4 regions of the Kluyvera fluvialis genome follow, and region 1 is predicted to be linked to each of the others. Evidence: predicted binding sites of a transcription regulator. Region 1 holds the regulator's gene; each other region holds the start of a gene.
What was found. The regulator CRP, encoded in region 1, controls carbon source genes, mostly activating them, when cyclic AMP is high. The targets are predictions, from matches to a motif close to ATGTGANNNNNNTCACAT.
Positions count from the first base shown of each region.

Region 2: the regulator CRP is predicted to act here: its motif matches at 1,823-1,840, upstream of ydfZ (putative selenium delivery protein YdfZ).
Region 3: the regulator CRP is predicted to act here: its motif matches at 3,448-3,465, upstream of AC6I4B_RS08330 (mannitol dehydrogenase family protein).
Region 4: the regulator CRP is predicted to act here: its motif matches at 2,455-2,472, upstream of msrB (peptide-methionine (R)-S-oxide reductase MsrB).

Region 1 covers NZ_AP046142.1:411,660-417,427, forward strand. Annotated here, with positions in the region: gene argD (bifunctional acetylornithine/succinyldiaminopimelate transaminase) at 1-1,174, shown strand, start outside; gene AC6I4B_RS01910 (YccS/YhfK family putative transporter) at 1,167-3,242, opposite strand; gene crp (cAMP-activated global transcriptional regulator CRP) at 3,291-3,923, opposite strand; gene AC6I4B_RS01920 (OsmC family protein) at 4,228-4,632, shown strand; gene AC6I4B_RS01925 (phosphoribulokinase) at 4,682-5,551, opposite strand; gene AC6I4B_RS01930 (YheU family protein) at 5,614-5,768, opposite strand, start outside.
Region 2 covers NZ_AP046142.1:3,087,570-3,093,337, reverse strand. Annotated here, with positions in the region: gene AC6I4B_RS14685 (autotransporter outer membrane beta-barrel domain-containing protein) at 1-1,094, opposite strand, end outside; gene ydfZ (putative selenium delivery protein YdfZ) at 1,548-1,751, opposite strand; gene AC6I4B_RS14675 (transporter) at 2,226-2,819, shown strand; gene AC6I4B_RS14670 (hypothetical protein) at 3,010-3,555, shown strand; gene AC6I4B_RS14665 (hypothetical protein) at 3,552-4,199, shown strand; gene ansP (L-asparagine permease) at 4,422-5,768, shown strand, end outside.
Region 3 covers NZ_AP046142.1:1,731,131-1,736,898, forward strand. Annotated here, with positions in the region: gene AC6I4B_RS08320 (phosphatase PAP2 family protein) at 30-752, opposite strand; gene AC6I4B_RS08325 (CobW family GTP-binding protein) at 795-1,772, opposite strand; gene AC6I4B_RS08330 (mannitol dehydrogenase family protein) at 1,890-3,356, opposite strand; gene uxuA (mannonate dehydratase) at 3,562-4,752, shown strand; gene yeiP (elongation factor P-like protein YeiP) at 4,946-5,518, opposite strand; gene AC6I4B_RS08345 (YkgJ family cysteine cluster protein) at 5,674-5,768, shown strand, end outside.
Region 4 covers NZ_AP046142.1:2,885,211-2,890,978, reverse strand. Annotated here, with positions in the region: gene AC6I4B_RS13725 (D-hexose-6-phosphate mutarotase) at 284-1,168, opposite strand; gene gapA (glyceraldehyde-3-phosphate dehydrogenase) at 1,253-2,248, opposite strand; gene msrB (peptide-methionine (R)-S-oxide reductase MsrB) at 2,588-3,001, shown strand; gene AC6I4B_RS13710 (YeaC family protein) at 3,044-3,322, shown strand; gene chiD (chitinase ChiD) at 3,450-4,703, opposite strand; gene pncA (bifunctional nicotinamidase/pyrazinamidase) at 4,914-5,555, opposite strand; gene ansA (asparaginase) at 5,566-5,768, opposite strand, start outside.

The DNA.
Region 1 (5,768 bases):
GGTCATTCTGCCCATTTATGCACCGGCGGAGTTTATCCCGGTGAAGGGTAAGGGCAGCCGCGTGTGGGATCAGCAGGGCAAAGAGTACGTTGATTTTGCAGGCGGTATCGCGGTGACGGCGCTGGGTCATTGTCACCCGGCACTGGTAGAGGCGCTGAAAAGCCAGGGTGAAACGCTGTGGCATACCAGTAACGTCTTCACCAACGAACCGGCGCTACGTCTGGGACAAAAGCTGGTGGATGCCACTTTTGCCGAGCGCGTGGTGTTTATGAACTCCGGGACGGAAGCCAACGAAACCGCCTTCAAGCTGGCGCGTTATTATGCATCCACTCGTCATAGCCCGTATAAAACCAAGATTATTGCCTTCCATAACGCTTTCCACGGGCGCTCGCTGTTCACCGTTTCGGTCGGCGGGCAGCCGAAATACTCCGACGGTTTTGGCCCAAAACCCGCCGATATCATCCACGTACCGTTCAATGACTTGCACGCAGTTGAAGCGGTGATGGACGACCATACTTGCGCTGTTGTGGTGGAGCCGATTCAGGGTGAAGGCGGCGTGATGGCGGCAACGCCGGAGTTTATCCAGGGGCTGCGAGCGTTGTGCGATAAACACCAGGCGCTGCTGGTATTTGATGAAGTACAAAGCGGCATGGGGCGTACCGGCTCTCTGTTTGCTTATATGCACTATGGCGTGACACCGGATATCCTGACCAGCGCCAAAGCGTTGGGTGGCGGCTTTCCGATAAGCGCGGTGTTAACCACCGAAGAGATTGCCAGCGCGTTCCACGTGGGTTCGCACGGCTCAACTTATGGCGGCAACCCGCTGGCCTGCGCTGTTGCCGGAGCCGCGTTCGACATCATCAATACCCCAGAAGTGCTGGACGGCGTGAAGTCCAGGCGTGAACGTTTTGTGCAGCATCTGCACGACATCAACGCGCAGTATGATGTGTTCAGCGATATTCGCGGTATGGGGCTGTTGATTGGCGCGGAGCTGAATGCGCAGTACAAAGGCCGCGCGCGCGATATTTTGTATGCCGCCGCAGAAGAGGGCGTGATGGTGCTGAACGCCGGGCCAGATGTGATGCGCTTTGCACCATCGCTGGTGATTGACGACGCGGATATCGATGATGGCCTGCAACGTTTTGCGCAGGCGGTGGCGAAAATCGTTAGCTAGCCTGCCGTTTTAACCAGCCGCCCTGCCGAGGGCGCTGACGCCAGGCCACCGACGAGATAGTGTGCATGGTGTTCAGATGCCCCAAAATACGCTGGAGATGCTGTTCCATCGTGCTAAGCGCACCGTGGGACAGCGCATCCGGCGACTCCATAATATTCACCTCGCCGCTACTTCCCGCCTCATCATATTCCAGACGCTGCTGACAGCGTTGCAGGGCAATTTCGCACGACTCCAGATACTGCTGCGCTAAATCCGGCGTAAGCATATTGTGCTCGCGCGCCAGCGTGGTCATGGCGTTGATATGCTCGACGATAAACTGGCTATGCGTTACCCACAGTTTCATATCGTCCAGATAACGCGAGTTAAAGCTCGGCTCCTGCATCGCCTGGTTTAAAGAGTTAAACAGCGTATTGTGCGCCTGGTTCACGCGCATCCGTTGATACGCCAGTTTTGGCGCCTGCGGGTCATCGCTGAGTATCAGGCGAATGGCGTCTTGATCCGCCTCCAGCGCCGCCTGGGCGTTTTGGCGCAGTAAGCCGCTTTGCCACTGCGGCCACAGCCATAGCATCCCGCCGAAGGCAATCAGGCAGCCGATAATGGTGTCGAGAAAACGGGCGACGATAAACTGCTCACCGTTCAGCGTGAGGATTTGCAGGGTGTATACCGCTGTGATGGTGAAGCCGACGGTCGCCCAACCATAGCTGCGGCGGATAATCAGATAACTCCCCAGCGTGATGAGCAGCATTCCGGTGAGCGCCAGCCCCTGCGGCGTGTGGAAGTGCAGGGCCACGGCGGCGATAACCAGACCCGCCAGCGTGCCCGCCGCACGGTGGAAAATGCGCACACGGGTCGCACCGTAACCGTTTTGCGTGACCAATAATATCGTCATTAAAATCCAGTACGGTTTAGGCAAATGCAGCGCCGCGCCCATCAGGCTGGCGATGCTCAGCATCACGCTTAACCGGGCGGCATTGCGCAGTGCGGGGGACTTCAGCGACAGATAGCTTTTTAACGCCTGCAACAGCGGCAGGCGGCGCTCTTTATCCGCCATCAGATTGCGCGGATACAGCGGCCTTTGGAAGCGCAGTACGCGAGCAATGCGGCTGAAATGCCAGGCACAGAACTGCCCAACCGGGTTATCCGGGTGCTGTTCGGTGATTTTCTCCAGCGCGCCAATCTGTTTTTTCATACTGAAACGGCTGGGATAGCGGTGATAGAGAATGTCATCCGCGAGCACCCGCAGGCGCGCGGCGACGGTCTGGGCATTCCAGCGGATCACCGCCTCAGCGTGGCTACGTTCGACCAGTTTTTGCACCTCCTCTGGCTGATGCAGACTCACCGAAATGTGCTCCTGTAGATCAAGGCCAATCTGGAAGGCGCGCAGCAGGCGTTTGTAATCGTTATTCTGGTTTGCCGCCAGCATGTGTAGCTGCTGATAACACTGAGAAATAAGGTCAACCACCTTTTGCTGGCGGCTTAAAAGCGGCGGCAGCGCGGTGTTGGGGTCGGTGTGCTGCGTCAGGAGGCTATATTTTGCTTCGCAATAGTCGGCGAGCTGGCGGTAGAGCAGGCTTAGTGACTCGCGCAGCGGCTGCTCGCGCCAAATCCAAAACCACCACCAGTTGAATAATCCATACCACAGCGTGCCGAGTGCGTAGATAAGCAGCGGCTGCCAAATGGGCATATTACCAGCCAGGCTGAGGGTAAAAATAGCGGCAATCAGCGAAGCCGGCAGCAGCCGCCCGTGCAGGGAGCTTATCTCCGCCGTTACGCCCAAAATCAGCGCCAGCCCGCTGAGAATCAACGGTAGCGGAACCTCGCGCGCCAGCAACAACTGAACGGCAAGACTGCATCCGGCGAACAGACAGCCGCCAATAATCAGGCGTTTGAAAAAACGTTTATGCGGGGTATCAAGACCGGCAATATTGCAGCAGGCGGGAACCAGCGAAAACAGCAGACCTTGTTGAAGATGGCCGAAGATAAGGCCAATGGCGACCGGCAAACATAACACCAGCGTTTGCCGCAGTGCATAGTTGACTTCCGGGTGGTAAATCAGCCTGCGCCACATAAGAGACAAAAACGGCGTACCGTTGGAACAATACGCCGTTTTAAAGGATTAGCGAGTACCGTAAACGACAATCGTTTTGCCGTGTGCGGAGATCAGGTTTTGATCTTCCAGCATTTTCAGAATACGGCCCACTGTTTCACGGGAGCAGCCCACGATCTGACCAATTTCCTGACGGGTGATTTTGATCTGCATACCGTCCGGGTGAGTCATGGCGTCCGGCTGTTTTGCCAGGTTCAGCAGCGTCTGTGCGATACGACCTGTCACGTCCAGGAATGCCAGGTTGCCGACTTTTTCAGACGTGACTTGCAGACGACGTGCCATTTGCGAAGAGAGACGCATCAGGATGTCTGGGTTAACCTGAATCAGCTGACGGAATTTTTTATAAGAGATTTCAGCAACTTCACAAGCGGTTTTTGCCCGTACCCACGCGCTGCGTTCCTGGCCTTCTTCAAACAGGCCTAACTCGCCGATAAAATCGCCCTGGTTAAGGTAAGAGAGGATCATCTCTTTCCCTTCTTCGTCCTTGATGAGTACAGCCACTGAGCCTTTGACGATGTAATACAGCGTTTCTGCTTTTTCACCCTGGTGAATCAGCGTGCTCTTCGAGGGGTACTTATGAATATGGCAATGAGACAAGAACCATTCGAGAGTCGGGTCTGTTTGCGGTTTGCCAAGCACCATGCGCGGTTATCCTCTGTTATAAGCTCTTTCCGGCGGCAAAAACATTGCAGCCACCGGTTGCAATAGTATCCTTCCCGTTACCTGGGAAGTCGGCTGTCGAATATTGCCGCAGCCTGTAATGTGATGTCCTCTGCATACATGCAGTACGTTTATGTATTACCGTAGCATCCTGACTGTTTTAGCATAGCTTGAGCCGTGTGTCTCCTGGTGTCTCGCTTCAGCATGACGGCGATCGCCTTCCGTTGCGAGATTTGTTATGTGCGCGTAATCTGGGAAGAAAATTGCAACCTGGGAGTTAAATATTATGCAAGCGCGTGTGAAATGGGTTGAGGGGATGACCTTCCTCGGTGAGTCGGCTTCTGGCCACCAAATTTTGATGGACGGCAACTCTGGCGATAAAGCGCCAAGCCCGATGGAAATCGTGCTAATGGCGGCCGGTGGTTGTAGCGCAATTGACGTGGTGTCTATTCTGCAAAAAGGCCGCTATGACGTTTCTGACTGCGAAGTAAAGCTCACTTCCGTACGCCGCGAAGAAGCACCGCGCCTGTTCACGCACATCAACCTGCACTTCATTGTGAGCGGTAAAGAGTTGAAAGATGCGGCTGTTGCACGCGCGGTTGACCTGTCGGCGGAGAAATACTGCTCAGTGGCGTTGATGCTGGGTAAAGCTGTCAACATCACGCACTCATACGAAGTGATTGAAGGCTGATATCCGTGATTGCCCGGCGGCGTCCTGCCTATCGGGCAATCGTGATGATTCAGGCGTTGTTCTTCTCTTCCACTAACCGCTGTACCAGCGGCATCATAATCAACTCCATCGCCAGCCCCATCTTGCCGCCGGGAACGACCAGCGTATTCATATGCGAGATAAACGAGCCTTGCAGCATCGCCAGCAGCCACGGGTAGTCAATCCCTTCCAGGTTGCGGAAGTGAATGACCACAAAACTCTCATCCAGTGATGGAATGCTTTTCGCAGCAAACGGGTTAGAGGTATCGACCGTTGGCACTCGCTGGAAGTTGATATGGGTGCGCGAGAACTGCGGAGTAATGTAGTTGATGTAGTCTTCCATTGAGCGCACTACGGAGTCCATCACCGCCTCACGCGAATGCCCACGCTCGCTGGTGTCGCGAATCATCTTCTGAATCCACTCCAGGTTGACGATAGGCACTACGCCAACCAGCAAATCAACATGACGTGCGACGTCATGCTGTGGCGTCACTACGCCGCCGTGCAGCCCTTCATAGAACAGGACATCGGTGGGTTCCGGCAATGGCTGCCAGGGGGTGAACGTCCCCGGTACTTGATCCCACGGTACGGCTTCATCGTAGGTATGCAGATATTTACGCGACTGCCCTTTACCGCTCAGGCCGTACTCTCGAAAGGTTTGTTCAAGCAGGCCGAAGTCATTGGCGTCCGGGCCGAAATAGCTGATATGACGGCCCAGATCACGAGCCTTACGAATGGCCATATCCATTTCTGGGCGGGTGTAACGATGGAAACTGTCGCCTTCAACTTCCGCTGAACGCAGGTTGAGCTGGGCAAATATTTTACGAAAGGCCAGGCTGGTGGTGGTGGTTCCCGCTCCGCTGGAGCCGGTAACAGCAATAACTGGATGTTTGGCAGACATGCGAATAACTCCCTGAACAGGCGACAGAACGCGAAAGCGCCTGCTGTCACCCGTCGTTATCGTTAACCGCGAAATTGGTTGCGGGGCATGATGTTGACCGTCTCGTGAAGTTCAGACCACACCAGCACCGCCTCGCCGCTTTTTAATTGCTCTTTAACATCGGCGACCTTTTGCGCAAGTGAGCGTTCATATTCACCATAATCGGTGCCTTCGCGCA
Region 2 (5,768 bases), 2.3 Mb from region 1:
GCGTTGCCGGTGTTACCTTCTGCATCCAACGTTAGTGCATGATCACCCTGATTTATCAGTTCAAGCTCGACTAAACCATAGCTAACATACAGCCCATCACCCCCCGCGCCACTGGTCAGACGGTAATCGTAAATCCCCTCCGCCGTGACAGTTCCATCATCCTGCATGATTATGGATTTTGTCTGTTGAGAGATGGCATTACCAGACGGGTCTACAAGCGTGAGATTACCGCCATCCCCAGTTACTGAACCGTTAGCACCGATCAACTCAACTAATACGCCCGCGTTATCCTGTTGAAGTAGAGGTGCCACGGTGTTTGGCATGCCTGGCAGGTTGCTAACCATCCCATCATTGCTGATTTGGATCTTACCATTGCCGGTCAAATCGAGTTTATTGCTGGTTTCAATAACGCGATCGCTGCTGATAACGCCTGGTGAAACGTCGCCAAATACCAGCGTGCCACCCTCGAAGGTCAGGCCGCCGATATTCTGTGTGCCAGTTCCGACAGTGGTGATATTACCACTGCCAATGTGCAGTGTGGCATTGGTGAGGGCGGTGGTATTTGTGTTATTCAGGTCAAAATGGTTGTTCTTGAGAATAACATCGCCAGCGAATTGATCGCCCGCCGCAGCGGTAAAATTGAAATTCGCATTGTTGTTGTCTGCGATGAGAGTACCATCACCGACCAATTTGTTATCAAAATCAAAATTGCCGGTGGTTTCTGCAATCAGTGTGCCGCCGCTCGCAATATTGATTTCATCAGTACCGAAATCGTCGTGAGTCGATGATGCGTTTTTATCCGTTGCCACCGTGCCGGTGATATTCCCGCTAATTGCTTTGACGGCAGAGGCTCTGTTCAACTTTACGCCACTGGTAATGGTTGAATTCGTCAGCGTTTTATCGCTATTAACGTCATGTGCACTTACCTCTCCGGCGACAATAAGCAACAATGGGGCAACAATTAAACCACTTTTAATGTTTTTACCACTTGAACCTTTAGTAGAAGCGCTTTTTGTCTTTCCTTTCCCTAATTCAGAGGCAACAACCCAGGCCATTAGAGAATAATTCCAAATAACACGGTATATTTTATTCATAGTAATACTCTACAGTATTGTTAGTGGCCGAATTGTTTCAACCAGAAATTAGGGGGTAATGATGTAAATCAAGTGTAAATACATTTAATGCATCAATCTTCACGATGATAGTAATATTGCGCAGTTTTCATCATACAATTGATTTTTACAATAATAGGGCGCATTTATTAGATAAATCCTAAAGCTACGCCAGTGCATTAGCTCTGATGCAATGATATGACCTGGGTTTTATATAATTCTTTGATTTTAAAATGAAATATTTAATGGTGGCTTTTGCTAATGACCATTAATGGCGTTTTGTTGCTGCCTTGTAATGAGTGGGTTATTTCCGCTCTACAGTTCTAATATGTACTTCAAGATTTCAGGCGGTTGGGAATATCAATAAGGCCACTTTCGTGGCCTTAAATCATCTGCGCTTAATGGCGAGTCAATCAGTGAAGATGAGAGGGGGAATTAGTTGAAGCCCAGGCGAACTAAATCCAATGGGCAATACAGACCATCGCAGCCTTCAATTTCTACACAGTCAGAACGGCGGACTTGTTCAGCCGTTTTACCTTCACTGTGAATAGACGTAATAACGCCCGTCGCGCCATTGTTAGCGACCATGACATGGCTGCCAATAGTGATAGCGTTACGGTTACGATCGTAAGTTTTCATCGTCTCCTCCTTTCACATTTCAAGACGGTTTAGTCAGCGGGAAAAGTAATACCGCTATGAAAAACGTCATGTTTTGAGCTTCGTCAAATTGATGTTTTTTTAGCGGAAAATTTAGTCATCAAACTCATCAACAATGCCATGCAAGTTCGCGAGGCTACGCTGTGTTTGTCTTATCGCGATATTGGATGGCATAAGTCGAATCTCATACCTAATAAACATCAAGCTACAGGCGATACTTTGTAGGCCTGATAAGGCGTAAGCCGCCATCAGGCGTTGCTGTGACATTGCCGTATGGCCTACGCTTATCCAGCCTCCGTTCGGTGTAAATAAATGGGGGCGAGTTAAGCAAAAACAAATAATGACTGCGATTGATCGCAATAAATGCTAAATATACGCGCCCGTTGTGGCACATAAAGATAAGTACAGTAATTATGTGCAATGTAAAATATTTATTTTTTAAATGTAATGGTTTTCATGATATTCGTTAATATAATTTTACGCGTTGTTTTCTTAGCTCTTTCTGTCGTCGCTGCCGTGCTGTGCCTGCATATTGATGTTAATATTTTCAGAAATGGCATCTCCGAATACTCTTTAACTGAGATAGTTCAGGAGTCTATTCTTGCGGTCATCATTTTTATCCATCTCATGCGGGCGATAAACAGCAGCAAGATGCGACTCTGCAATGTGCTGATCGCGGGCTTCTTTACCGCCATGCTGATTCGCGAACTGGATGCCGTATTTGACCTGATCTCCCACGGGAGCTGGGTATGGTTTGCATTAGCGGTGAGTTTTGCCACTCTTTTGTACGTGTTGCGTCACCCCCGGCAGATATTAGCCGAGCTGGCTGAGTATATCGAAAAGCCGTCCTATGGGCTGATGATTTCCGGGCTGCTGGCTATTCTGGTCTTTTCACGTGTGTTTGGGATGTCGATCCTCTGGCAATCTATTTTGCAGGAAGGATATGTGCGCGAAGTTAAGAATATGGTTGAAGAAGGATCGGAACTGTTCGGTTATATGCTGTGCCTGTGTGCGTCAATAGGGATATTAAATATCCGCTCACGGAAATAATGCGGAATAATTTTTTCCGCGTAACGGGGCTGTATCAGGAAACTCACCTGCGTATTATCATCGTTACTACCTCAGTGGCTCCCTGGCAGGAGCCGCTTTTATTTTGTTGGTAGCTTGTTTTCACCGCTCAATCCTGCGCATATACTTAGCGCCAGTCAAATGGAAATAACGATAAATGAGCGAGTGAAACATGGATACTCTTACCCAACAACCCTATTTTTGGCCGTCAGCGGCGCAGCGTATCATTGAGGGCTGCGAAGTGAATATCGCACCCGCCACCGAACAGGCCTTAATGACGTGGCTTCGCGCATTATCACCGGGCGATCAGGTCGCTCATGCCGTCTTTTTCCTCCAGCAAGAGGGGGAGGAAACCAGTGCGATAGACCATCTTCTTTTCTTGATAGATCTGGTGTTATCAAACGTTGTTGAACTGGAATCTGACGGTACGTCTTTCTCTGTATCGCGGATTAACCCTTATTCCGATGACGTTGTCAGCCGCGAATTTATCCGGCGGCCTATCGCTTATTTCAATGCGATAGAGCTTTCCCTGCCTGAGGTTATCTCTACTAATATTGGCGATATTCAGGTGATTGAGGCCATCGAAGAAAGCCTGGTCTCCCTGGCATCGCGTAAATTTATCTCCTCTACGCTTGGGCAAGAAGACAGTTCGCTGGCGTTTATTATTCGCCCCGTGTTTGAACTGGCGTTTAAATCCCGATTTGGGGCCAGCGCGTGAGCTATTCAGAACAGGATATTTTTGACTTTATTTGCGCGCACTTTAACGGCAACCCACAACGCTACGCGAGCAACTTTAACTTTTCGGCCTGCGAGCTATGGCTGTGCAATGAAATTTGCAACATTGCTAACTTTGAACTGCTGAACCGTAGCGACGAAAACCTGTTTTTGTATAACGAAGATCATAAACGAGATTTGAGCCTGTACGCTCACCGCAGCAACGGCTACGATGAACTGCTACACCATATTGAAGTGAAACTGATTTATCCCACCACCAAATCGGTGTCAGATAACGCCATCGCGTTATTATTGAATAAGCTACGCAGCGCTAATCCGAACAATAAAAACAGCGGCTGGATCTTTCTGGTCTGGACGAGCGATCATAAATACCTGAATCGCTACTCTGCTAACGATTTCTTTGCTCAGAAAACAAGAGATATTGAAAGCACGTTGCAGCAGGCTGATCCACAGTATGTTATTACGCATCGCGCCGAATTTGTTGACGGTACTCTCCGTTGGAAAGGTCAAGATAAGCGAATAACGGTTAAAGCGCTGGCCATCAGGCCGGTCAAATCAATCATCGATGCTTTTCATGACGTGAAAGTTGAGTATTCAAAAGCCTTTGAATTGCTGCAAAACGCCTAGGTTCAACCTTAGATATGTGGCCGAGAATACACAGATACTTTACACCGTTTATTAATAGCAGGTAGGATGCTTCGCGGCAGTTTTATCCCTATACGGACAATCAATGTGAATGCGTTGGTATTGACAAAGAACGTAGGGAAAACTGTGCAGGCGACAGCGAATAATCGTTCCATCCGCTGCGCCTAAAGCATCCTTTTTGTCGGACAGGTCAACAGGAAAATAATGGAAACACAAAACACACAGGCTGCGGAGCAACACGCGGCAAAACGACGCTGGTTAAACTCGCACGAAGAGGGCTACCACAAAGCGATGGGGAACCGTCAGGTGCAAATGATCGCCATCGGCGGCGCAATCGGCACCGGATTGTTCCTTGGCGCAGGCGCGCGCTTGCAAATGGCTGGCCCCGCGCTGGCGCTGGTTTATCTGGTCTGCGGTATTTTCTCCTTCTTTATTCTTCGCGCACTGGGCGAACTGGTATTACACCGCCCATCCAGCGGCAGCTTTGTCTCGTATGCCCGTGAGTTTCTCGGCGAAAAAGCCGCTTACGTCGCAGGCTGGATGTATTTTGTGAACTGGGCGATGACTGGCATTGTCGATATCACCGCTGTTGCGCTGTATATGCATTACTGGGGCGCATTTGGTGATGTGCCGCAGTGGGTTTTTGCGCTGGGCGCGTTGGCGATTGTCGGCACCATGAACATGATAGGCGTGAAGTGGTTTGCCGAAATGGAGTTCTGGTTCGCACTGATAAAAGTGCTGGCTATCGTTGTCTTCCTGGTGGTGGGAACCGTCTATTTGGGTAGCGGAAAACCACTGGATGGCAATGCGACCGGCTTCCACCTCATTACCGATAACGGGGGATTCTTCCCTCATGGCCTGCTGCCTGCGCTGGTGCTGGTACAAGGCGTGGTGTTTGCGTTCGCGTCTATTGAACTGGTGGGAACGGCGGCGGGGGAGTGTAAAGACCCGCAGACGATGGTGCCAAAAGCTATCAACAGCGTTATCTGGCGTATTGGCCTGTTCTACGTCGGTTCCGTGGTGCTGCTGGTGCTGTTGCTGCCGTGGAATGCCTACCAGGCGGGGCAAAGCCCGTTCGTTACCTTCTTCTCTAAGTTGGGCGTACCGTATATCGGCAGCATTATGAATATCGTGGTGCTGACGGCCGCGCTTTCTAGCCTGAACTCTGGCCTGTACTGCACCGGGCGTATTTTGCGCTCGATGGCGATGGGCGGTTCCGCGCCAAAATTCATGGGGAAAATGAGCCGCCAGCATGTCCCGTATGCCGGGATTATGGCTACCCTGGTGGTGTATGTCGTCGGGGTATTCCTGAACTACCTGGTACCGTCCCAGGTCTTTGAAATCGTGCTGAACTTTGCATCATTGGGGATCATCGCTTCCTGGGCGTTTATCATGGTCTGCCAGTTGCGCTTACGTAAGGCGATCAAAGAAGGGAAGGCCGCAGACGTCGGCTTCAAGCTGCCTGGCGCACCGTTTACCTCATGGTTAACGCTGTTATTCTTGCTGAGTGTGCTGGTGCTGATGGCGTTTGATTACCCTAACGGAACGTAC
Region 3 (5,768 bases), 1.3 Mb from region 1:
CCCTCTCGTGGCTCTACTCAATGTAATGCTTATTTATTGACCGGTTTGAGTGCGCCGAAATGGGGTAAATAGCGGTCAAATAGCGCGATGGCTTTATCACTTAATGGCGTCAGTAATACCCAGGGGGCGCCAATCAATACAGCGGTTAATGAACCTACGGCGATATCGGTAAACCAATGCGCGCCAATCATTACCCGAGGGAAAGCGAAAACCACAAAAATAACCAGCGAAATAAGCAACGCTTTCACGCCGAAATAGCGCCACATGAAAGTGCAAAATATCAGCAGCATCATGCCGTGATCGCCTGGAAAGCTGTCGCGCGAGCCATCTTTGGTTGGGAAGCTAATAAGGTCGCTGACACGATGCACGCCAGGTTCGCTGATTGACGGGCTGCTGCGAGTGACCGGCATTAAATGTTGGGCCAATTGGTTGATGATTACCGCTGCCAGCAGCATCACCAGACCGATAATAAAGATGCGGCGGCGGCCATTGCGGTCTTCTTTCAGCCAGAAGCTCAGCATCAGGCAACCCATCGCCAGGAGAGAACAGCCGTCAAAGGCGCGGTTGTTAATGATGGCAAGGAACCAGGCGTAGGCGAGGTTATCTGCGGTTAACCCATGATTGAAGAAATGAAAAATAGCGCGGTCAACAACCGACCACAGCCCGTGGTTCAGCGGCAGGAACCAGGAGATAAACAACGCCGCACCAGCGACGTTGAGCAAAATAATCAAGGGATAACGTGTACGCATCATAATATTCATGGCTAGTTAATTTCGCCGGAAACCTTAGCGGTTTTAACCTAAACGAAGTTTCAACAGCGCCGTTTGTAGCGTATTCCAGTCCGTTTCGGCGTCATTAATTAGCTCAACGCGGCTATCCGGCGGTGCAACATTCTGCGTTTCGATGTGCAGGTCGGCCCCCTGGCGGTTAATGCGCACCAGGCCTTCCGGGATCCGCATAACGGCTTTCAAACGGGTGACGGGAGCCAACCGCGCCCATTCTAACAGTCCGATAGTGTCGAACTGGGTATCGGCATCAAAAATCCAGCCGCAGGCGTGATATCCCTGGCCCTGATTTACACTGCGCCGCCAACGCTGGTGTTCCGGTAGGCTTAACGCCGCCAGCCCTTTATTGGAGGGGTGAGCGTGTGAGTGCGCGGCGCTGGCCTTTAGCGTTGTGAGGTTACGGCGCGGACTGTCCAACAGGGCGACGTCGATATTACCCTGCGTTGCGTGTACACGCAGGCGATCGCCACCGTAGCGCTGCCACCAATCGTCCATTGCCTGCTGGCTTTGTGGGGTGGCGCGGTCTGATTTATTGCTGACAATAATGTCTGCCGCCGCCAGTTGGTCACGGAAGTTTTCATTACTGACGACTTTCTCATCCAACAACTGGCGTGAATCCATGATGCACAGGGTGGCGCGCAGGTCTATCCACGGCTCGTAAACGGCGGCGGTCAGCAGGTCGAGGATCTGTTTTGGATGACCGAGGCCGGTCGGCTCAATCAATAAACGGTCCGGTTTGCCCTGGCGGAGCAGGGTATTCAAACCGACCTGCATCGGCAGGCCGTTGACGCAGCACATGCAACCGCCGGGGATCTCTTTTAGCAGTGCGCCGCTGTCGGCTAACAATGCACCATCAATGCCCACTTCCCCAAATTCATTGACCAGTACCGCCCATTTTTCATTGGCTGGTTTATTGGCGAGCAGGTGCAGAATTGAGGTCGTTTTGCCGCTACCGAGAAAACCGGTGATCAGATTGGTTTTAGTCACAAAAACTCCAGGCTGGAAACAGTGATATTGAGCACACTTTATCCTGAAGATATTGCAACGAAAAGAGTTGCGTTGTGCGAGCCGGTGGAGAATTGGCTCGCACAACGGTTGATGGCGTTAGTGGTTTAGCGCGGTCAGCAGCGCCTGACGCGCGCCTTGCTGAACCAGATGTTGCCAGGCTTGCTGAATATGGTGCACAAACTGCGGGTTGGCGGGAAGGTCGCTACCGAAGATTTCATGCAGCGTCAGCAAGGCTTCAACCCGGTTATCATCGTGGCTATTGCTCACAATCGTGCCTATTTTTTCCGCCAGTGGGTCGCGGATATCAATGACGTTACCGGCATCATCAACCCCGCTGACATAACGCATCCAGCCTGCGACACCCAGCGCCAGCAGCGGCCAGTGAGTGCCTTCTTTCAGGTGAATGCGGATGCCATCGAGCAGGCGCTGCGGCAGTTTCTGGCTGCCGTCCATCGCAATTTGCCAGGTACGGTGCTGCAACGCTGGGTTACTAAAGCGCTCAATCAGGCTGTCGGCGTAGGTGGCGAGATCCACGCCGGTAATGCGCAGTGTCGGCGCTTGTTCTGCCATCATCAGCTGGCGCGCGGCACGGCGATAGGATTCATCCTGCATACAGTCGCTGATGTGCGCGTAACCCGCCAGATATCCCAGATAGGCGAGGAACGAGTGGCTACCGTTGAGCATCCGCAGTTTCATCTCTTCCCACGGCAGCACGTCATCGACCAGTTGTGCGCCCACGCTGCCCCAGTCAGGCCGCCCGGCGACAAAATTATCTTCAATGACCCACTGAATAAACGGTTCACAACTGATGGCGCAGGGATCTTCAACCCCCAGCTCGCGGGTAATTTCCGCCAGCGAGGTTTCCGTGGCTGCCGGAACGATACGGTCAACCATCGTGCCAGGGAAGCTGACGTGTTCAGCAATCCAGCTTGCTAACTGCGGGTCGCGCCGGGTTGCCATATCGAGCACCGCATTTTTAACCACGTGACCGTTATCAGGAATGTTATCGCAAGAGAGCACGGTAAAGGCCGGAAGGCCACGAACGCGGCGGCGATGCAGCGCTTCAACCAAAATGCCCGGGGCGGAGTGCGGTTCGCCAGGGGTTTGTAGATCGTGGACGATCCGTGGCTGGCTGAGATCTAAATGTCCGGTCGCCGGATCAATGCAATAGCCTTTTTCGGTGATAGTCAGCGACACAATTGCGACCTGTGGCTCACAGAATTTCTCGACGATAGCCTCCAGTGAGTCCAGTTTTGCGTTCAGGCACTCTTTTACTGCCCCGATGATAACCGGCTGGTTACCCGCCGCGCTTTTCTCCATCACCGTAAACAGGTGCTCTTGCTGGCGGAGCTGGCTCATTAGCTGGTCGCCGCTGAACAGGCTGATTTCACAAATCCCCCAATCGCCACCGTGCTGGTTCAACACGCGGTTGGTCATCAGTGCCTGATGGGCGCGGTGAAACGCACCAAAACCGAAGTGCACAATCCGCGAACGTAGCTGTTGTCTATCATAAAGCGGCAATTGTACGTTTGCGGGCAGGGCGACAGAGGCTATTGTCTTCATTGTTTATACATCCAATTAACGATTAATTAACGTTGTCAGTGTAAAGTTATATGACAGCAAATTGAATTGGTGTGCCGTATTTATCGCGGTAATGTGAGCTGGATCAATCAATGCAGGCGGATTATTTGACCCTGCCGATTTAACCTGTATGGTAGTCGTCATTAACGATGTGTTTATTGGTATAACAACTTTAGAGGGTGAGGCAATGGAACAAACCTGGCGTTGGTATGGCCCAAACGATCCGGTATCTCTTGATGATATACGTCAAGCTGGGGCGACAGGTGTCGTCACGGCATTGCACCATATTCCAAACGGTCAGGTATGGCCGGTTGAAGAAATCAAACAGCGTCAGGCTATCTTAGCTGAGAAAGGGCTGACCTGGTCGGTGGTTGAAAGTATTCCGGTGCACGAAGATATCAAAACTCATTCTGGTCAGTACCAGACGTGGATTGCGAACTATCAGCAGAGCATTCGTAACCTGGCAGAGTGCGGTATCGATACCGTGTGCTACAACTTTATGCCCATCCTTGACTGGACGCGTACCGACCTTGAGTACACTCTGGAAGACGGCTCTAAAGCACTGCGTTTTGACCAGATTGCCTTTGCCGCTTTCGAGTTGCATATCCTCAAGCGTGAAGGTGCACAGGCTGATTACACCGCAGAAGAACAGCGTCAGGCGCAAGAATACTTCAACGCCATGACCGAAGCGGATGTGAACAAACTGACCCGCAATATCATTGCTGGCCTGCCGGGTGCGGAAGAGGGTTATACCCTTGACCAGTTCCGCGCGCGTCTGGCGGAATACGACCACATCAGCAAAGATCAACTGCGTGAAAATATGGCGGTATTCCTGCGGGCGATTGTTCCTGTGGCTGAAGAAGTGGGCGTGCGTTTGGCCGTTCACCCGGACGATCCGCCGCGCCCAATCCTCGGCCTGCCGCGTATTGTTTCGACCATCGAAGATATGCAGTGGCTGAAAGAAACCGTTGATAGCATTAATAACGGCTTCACCATGTGCACCGGTTCTTACGGCGTTCGCGCGGATAACGACCTGGTGAAAATGATTGAAACCTTTGGCGATCGTATTCACTTCACGCACCTGCGCTCTACCTGTCGTGAAGACAATCCGAAAACCTTCCACGAAGCTGCGCATTTGCAGGGTGACGTGAACATGGTTGCGGTGGTTGACGCTATCCTGACGGAAGAACAGCGCCGTAAGAAAGCAGGTGACCTGCGCCAGATTCCAATGCGTCCTGACCACGGTCATCAGATGCTGGATGATCTGAAAAAGAAAACCAACCCAGGCTACTCTGCGATTGGTCGTCTGAAAGGTCTGGCGGAAGTGCGCGGCGTTGAGCTGGCGCTGAAAATGACGAAATTCCGCGACCTGCTGTAATTGACGCTTTTTCCCTGTCCTGACCCTCTCCCGGTGGAGAGGGAAACACGGGCGGTGTTTTGGGCCTCGAAACGCCGTCTGGTTCGCTCCAGTGGGATGAGGGCCGGGGTGAGGGGAAGCTCCGTAAAAACGCATTCAAATAAAAAGGACAGCCGTTTGGCTGTCCTTTTTTTATCGCTTAACCGTGGGTGAATTAATCTGCACGGCACATGTAGCGTTTTTCTTCGATATGAATGCGAATTTTTTCGCCAGTGGTCAGGTACTCTGGAACCTGCACCACCAGACCTGTGGTCAGCGTGGCGGGTTTGGTACGGGAGCTGGCGGATGCGCCTTTGATACCCGGAGCGGTTTCTACGATTTCCAGATCTACCGTTTGCGGCAGTTCCAGCGCCAGAACCTGGCCATCCCACAGCAGAACCTGCATATCCGGCATCCCGCCTTCTGGGATAAATTGCAGTTCATCGGCAATCTGGTCGTGGGTAAAGATGTACGGGGTGTAGTCTTCTTTATCCATGAACACGTATTCGTTGCCATCAATATAAGAGAAGTCAACGAAACGACGGTTCAGCGTGACGGTATCCAGCAGATCATCACCTTTGAAACGTTCTTCCACTTTCAGACCCGTGCTGACATCGGAAAAACGCATTTTGTACAGCGTTGCCGCGCCACGGGCGCTCGGTGACTGAATATCAATATTTTTAACAACCAGCAGTTTGCCGTTGTAGTTCAGCACCATACCTTTTTTGATTTCGTTCGCTCTTGGCATTGCATTTATCCTGTGTACAAGGGGGTCTAAAATATCGCGTAAAATTACTCGTGCTGTGCGTTTCAGGCAAGCGGAATTCGAGGGTTTTGCTATCTCTTAATAAAAGGTGATACTGTGCGCAACAACCACCTATTCAACATAACAGAGAACCCGCGATGGAATGTCGTCCGGACTGCGGGGCTTGCTGCACTGCGCCTTCTATTTCCAGCCCCATCCCCGGTATGCCCAACGGCAAACCAGCGAACACGCC
Region 4 (5,768 bases), 2.5 Mb from region 1:
CATATTAATTGTTTAATCACCATAGCACAGGGCATTGTTCTGTTTACTTTTGCGGGATGTAAGTTTGACTTAAGGCACTGGTCTAACAATTTTTTGGCAATAAAAAAGTCCGTTGATGTTTGGTGTAAGGAAGCGCGAGTTTAGTTTAGGGGGCTTTTTAAGCGAATAAACGCCGGAGAGGGGCGGGGCAAGATAAGGGGATTATCGCAAGGGAAGTTCAGGGAGGAGGAAATCGTCATGTGATGACGCCAGCCATCACATGACGGGTAACGCGCGGTAGGGCTTAGCGTTTCACGACCTTGATGGTTTGTGACAGGCGAGCCGGTTTTTCTTCGGTCGCTTTCTGCGGTGCACTGGCACATGCGGTTTCAACGCAAACGAAAGTTTTATAACCGTCATCCGGCATATCGGCCATGCTAACAGACAATGCCGGGCCTGGGTTCCAGCCGACGACGTTTACGTGGTGGTGGTGAATCACGTCAATGGTGCGGTTCAGCGCGCTATCCTGGATAACGCTACAGGCTTCTGGGTTCAGATACACGCGATCGGTACGATCCGGGAAGGTTTGCACGCCATCGCTCAGCTCGCCGATTTCAGCGTTCTGCACTTTATCGACGTAACGGTCACCGAGTCCGCTCACTTTCACTGCGTGAATATCACCAACGTTGAAATAGGTGTGCAGCGCGGTAGTGGTTTCGAATTCACCGTGTGCTTCCAGTTCCATCTCGCAGGTTTTACCCAGTTTAAAGCGAGCCAGTAGCGTGAACTCGTGCGGCCAGTATTGGCGCGTTGCATCGCTGCTTTTCAGTTCGAACGTCAGCACGACGCCATTGTCGTCTTCATTATGTGCCTGCAACGTCCACGGCAGATTACGGGCAAAGCCATGTGCCGGGAAGCCTTGCTGCGCTGCCGGGCCAAACCACGGCCAGCAGATAGGCACGCCGCCGCGCAGTGCGACGCCGTTTTTAAATGGGGTGTTGTTGCTCAACCACAGCACTTCTTCTTCGCCAGCCGGCTTCCAGGAGAGCAGGTGTGCGCCCTGTAATGCCAGAGAGGCTTTCACTTTTGGGTGGTCGATAACGATAAGTTCCAGCTCATCAAGCTGGCGACGGGAGAGGACAGGGGTAAGCTGTTTAATGACCGGGAGAGCGAAAATTTTGTTAATCATGATGCAATCCTTGGTGTTTAAAAACTTTTTGCCATAAAAAAAGGCGACCGAAGTCGCCTTTTTGGATCAGTATCTCATCTCAACTTATTTGGAGATGTGAGCGATCAGGTCCAGAACTTTGTTGGAGTAACCAGTTTCGTTGTCGTACCAGGAAACCAGTTTCACGAAGTTGTCGTTCAGTGCGATACCCGCTTTAGCATCGAATACGGAAGTGCAAACTTCACCGTTGAAATCGGTAGATACAACGTCGTCTTCGGTGTAACCCAGAACGCCTTTCATTGGGCCTTCGGAAGCAGCTTTGATTGCTTTCTTAATTTCTTCGTAAGAAGCAGCTTTTTCCAGACGAACGGTCAGGTCAACAACGGATACGTTCGGGGTAGGAACGCGGAACGCCATACCAGTCAGTTTGCCATTCAGTTCTGGCAGTACTTTACCTACTGCTTTAGCAGCACCGGTAGAGGATGGGATGATGTTCTGAGCTGCGCCACGGCCGCCGCGCCAGTCTTTGTGAGACGGGCCATCAACGGTTTTCTGAGTTGCGGTGGTTGCGTGAACAGTGGTCATCAGACCTTCGATGATACCGAAGTTGTCGTTGATAACTTTAGCCAGCGGAGCCAGGCAGTTAGTGGTGCAAGATGCGTTAGAAACGATGTCCTGACCTTCGTATTTGTCAAAGTTAGCGCCTTTAACAAACATAGGGGTGTTGTCTTTGGAAGGACCAGTCAGAACAACTTTTTTCGCGCCAGCGGTGATGTGCTTACGAGCGGTTTCGTCAGTCAGGAACAGGCCAGTAGCTTCAGCTACTACGTCAACACCAACTTCGTCCCATTTCAGGTTAGCCGGATCACGTTCAGCGGTAACACGGATTTTTTTACCGTTAACGATCAGATGACCGTCTTTCACTTCAACGGTACCGTTGAAACGGCCGTGAGTGGAGTCATATTTCAGCATGTATGCCATGTAATCAGCGTCTAACAGATCGTTGATTGCAACGATCTCGATGTCAGAACGTTCCTGAGCAGCACGGAAAACAATGCGACCGATACGGCCAAAACCGTTGATACCTACTTTGATAGTCATATATTCCACCAGCTATTTGTTAGTGAATAAAAGGTTGCCTGTAAAATTACAAAAACCTTACGCAGCGTCAAGCGGAATCGTGTCAATCATTGCGACAAATCAATCCTCTGCCTAAGCTTTGCACGAATCATTTGCCTCACTCTTCCTATGAGCTTGAAACCACATATGGGCGGCGGCGGGGATTTTAAAGGGCGGAGAAGATAAAAATGTGACCTTTGTCACAATTACCCAGCAGCCTTTTCACGCCGATTAAGTTTAGAACAAAAGTTCACACTTCATTGTTAATGTTTTGTTAGAATCCTCTGGTAAATGTATTTTTCAGAGTGAGATGTGAGCAAAATGGTGAACAAACCCACCCCAGAAGAATTGAAAAATACCCTCAGTGAAATGCAGTTCTATGTCACGCAAAAACATGGCACAGAACCGCCGTTTACCGGGCGTCTGCTGCATAATAAGCGTGATGGCGTATACCATTGCCTGGTGTGCGATGCGGCGCTATTTCACTCCCAAAGTAAGTACGATTCTGGCTGCGGCTGGCCGAGCTTTTATGAGCCGGTAAGCGACACGGCAATCCGTTATCTCAACGATTATTCGCACGGAATGCAGCGTACAGAAATCCGTTGTGGGCAGTGTGATGCTCATCTGGGACATGTTTTTCCCGATGGCCCACAGCCAACGGGTGAGCGTTTTTGCGTCAATTCCGCTTCGTTAAACTTCACGGATGACGAAAATGGTGCCTCAACTAAGGGCTGAAAAAACGATTCAGCAAATTATTCCAGAGGAAAGGTACGGAACATGAATATTGAGCAAATGCTTGAGACGATGACGCCGGAAATTTACCAGCGTCTGGCCACTGCCGTTGAGCTGGGTAAATGGCCGGACGGCGTAGCGTTGACCAATGAACAAAAAGAGAACTGCTTACAGTTGGTGATGCTCTGGCAGTCGCGCCATAATAACGACGCCCAGCACATGACCATTGATACGCAGGGCCAGATGGTGATGAAAAGTAAGCAGCAGCTGAAGCAAGACTTCGGCATTGTGCCGGAACCTATCGCCACCTTTAAAACGCATTAAGCTGCGGCCCACGGTGTAGGCCGGATAGCACAGTAGCCTGATGGCGCTACGCTTATCAGGCCTACGGTGGGATGAATGTTTGTGTAGGCCGGATAAGGCAACGCCGCCATCCGGCAATTTCCCCAGTTTAGTGCTTAATCCCCAGCGAATCGGCTAACTGTTTCGCTAACTGATTATTATCGTCTGCGCCGTACTCCCAGAACATCGCGCCTGCCAGCCCTTTGCGTTTGATGTAATCGGCTTTAATGCTCACTGAGCGCGGGTTCTCGTATGACAACGCAAACAGCGGTTTGCCGTCCGACGACTGTACCGACAACCACGGCACTTTCGCTTGCTCATCCCAGTGCTCGGTAAACCGTTTTTGTGGATCGTTGAGCAATTTACTCACGATGTCGTTGTATTTCACGTAAGTATCTTTGCTTAAATCCACGCCCAGCGATTTAAACAACTCAACTTCGTGCGCCCCAAAATAAGGCTGGGTGACGGGATTTTTCTGTGCGTCCGGTTTGCTCCAGTCGATACCAGGCTCGACGGTGCGTTTCGGTACGCGGCCATAAAAGCCAATCCCCAGGTTCATTTGGCCTGGTTTTAACCCAGCGGCGAGATAGTTATTCACGACAAAATCGGCACTGTACTTATCGGCAGCGGCCACGGTTGGCCATTGGGTAGAGTCATAGAGATTCGAGTTAAAATATTGCGTCCCGTAAGCCATGTCGTAAGTCATCAGGTTGATATAGTCGAGCAGCGGCGCAATCGCCTTCACATCGACCCAGCTTTTCGGGCTTTCGGCATTAGCACCAACGGCGATGGTGACCAGTTTTTTATGATCAAACGCCGTGCGTAACTCTTTTAACAGCGCGGTGAAGTTATCTCTGTCTGCCGGTTGACTGGCCACCAGTCCCCACGCACCGTTAACCGGATATTCCCAGTCGAGATCAATACCATCAAGACCGTATTTTTCCACGACCTCCTGCGCGGAACGGATAAACACCGCCCGTGATTCTGGCGTTGCCGCCGCGCCGGAGAAGCCGCGAGCGCCCCAGCCGCCAACGGACAACAGCACTTTCAGGTTCGGATTCTGTTTACGCAACGTCGGGATTTTGGCTAAGTCAGACTGCACTTTTGGCGACAGCCAAATCTGGTGCAGTTGACTGGCGTCTTTCAACGCTTCGTTGGTTTCTTCTTTTTCGTCGTTAACGATAAGGCCAAACGAGTAGTTCAGGTGGGTAATCTGCCGTACGTCGAGCTTATCGATATTGCCGCCAGGCCCGGCGGTCACATCACCACCGCCATTGAAATAACCGACAGACATCAGGGAATTCGCGGAAACAACAGAGACGCAGAGCAGGGGCAATGCTGCCAGCAAAGGCAAAAGTTTCATACACGGTCCTCTTTGACATTAAAAAAGCAAACACGCCACGGAGATGGCGTGGCGAAAAAACAACCAGTTGAACATAGCATTACCGATGGGTGAAATCTGCGAGATAGTTCACGTGAAGAGAGGAAGATTGGCGGCTAACCCTCGGAAAAATGAGGGGAAATTATTGATTATGAAATTATTCGCCTGATCACCGTCAGGCGAATATGAGCGCTAACCCTGGATTTCCAGCCAATCGTCCAGGGTATATAACGTGGCCCCTTCGGCCGCCATTTCCATAAAGGCGTGGGCGCTATCCTGTGGCTGAATATTCACGCCACGGCAGCCATCGGTAATCACGTTCACCGCATAGCCTAATTGCAGCGCGTCGAGAACGGTGAACTTCACGCAGTAGTCGGTGGCGAGGCCTAACACAACCAGCTCATTGATCTCATGCGCGCGCAGCCACGCGTCCAGCCCGGTCTGCTGGCGGTGACCGTTGTCGAAAAAGGCGCTGTAGCTGTCGATATTCACGCTTTCGCCTTTATGGAACACGGCATCAATTTCCGCCACTGCCAGCAGCGGATGGAATGCCGCGCCGTCGCTGTTTTGTACGCAATGATCCGGCCAAAACGTCTGCGCTAAGCCATCGAGTTGCCCCTGGCTGTAGGGTTCAACACCATGCTGACTAGCGAAACTTCCGTGGTTAGCCGGGTGCCAGTCCTGGCTGGCAATCACTGCGTCCCCGCGTGATTTACAGGCGCGGATAAGTTGGTTTGCTACCTCCACGGTGCTGTCGCCTTCGGCAACAGCGAGCGCCCCGCCCGCACAAAAATCGTTTTGTAGATCAACCAATAACAATGCGCGTTGCGTCATGACTCTCTCCTTATTCGTCCGGCGTCAGCTCACCGCGCAGGTTCTGCTGCATCGCCTGGCGGATGGCGTCGGCGTCCAGCCCCTGGCTGAGTAGATAGTGCAGTTTGGTCAATGTGGCTTCTACGGTCATATCCGCGCCGCCAATTACGCCAGCCTGCGCCAGTGCGTTGCCAGTGGCGTAGCCGCCCATATTGACCTTCCCGGACATACATT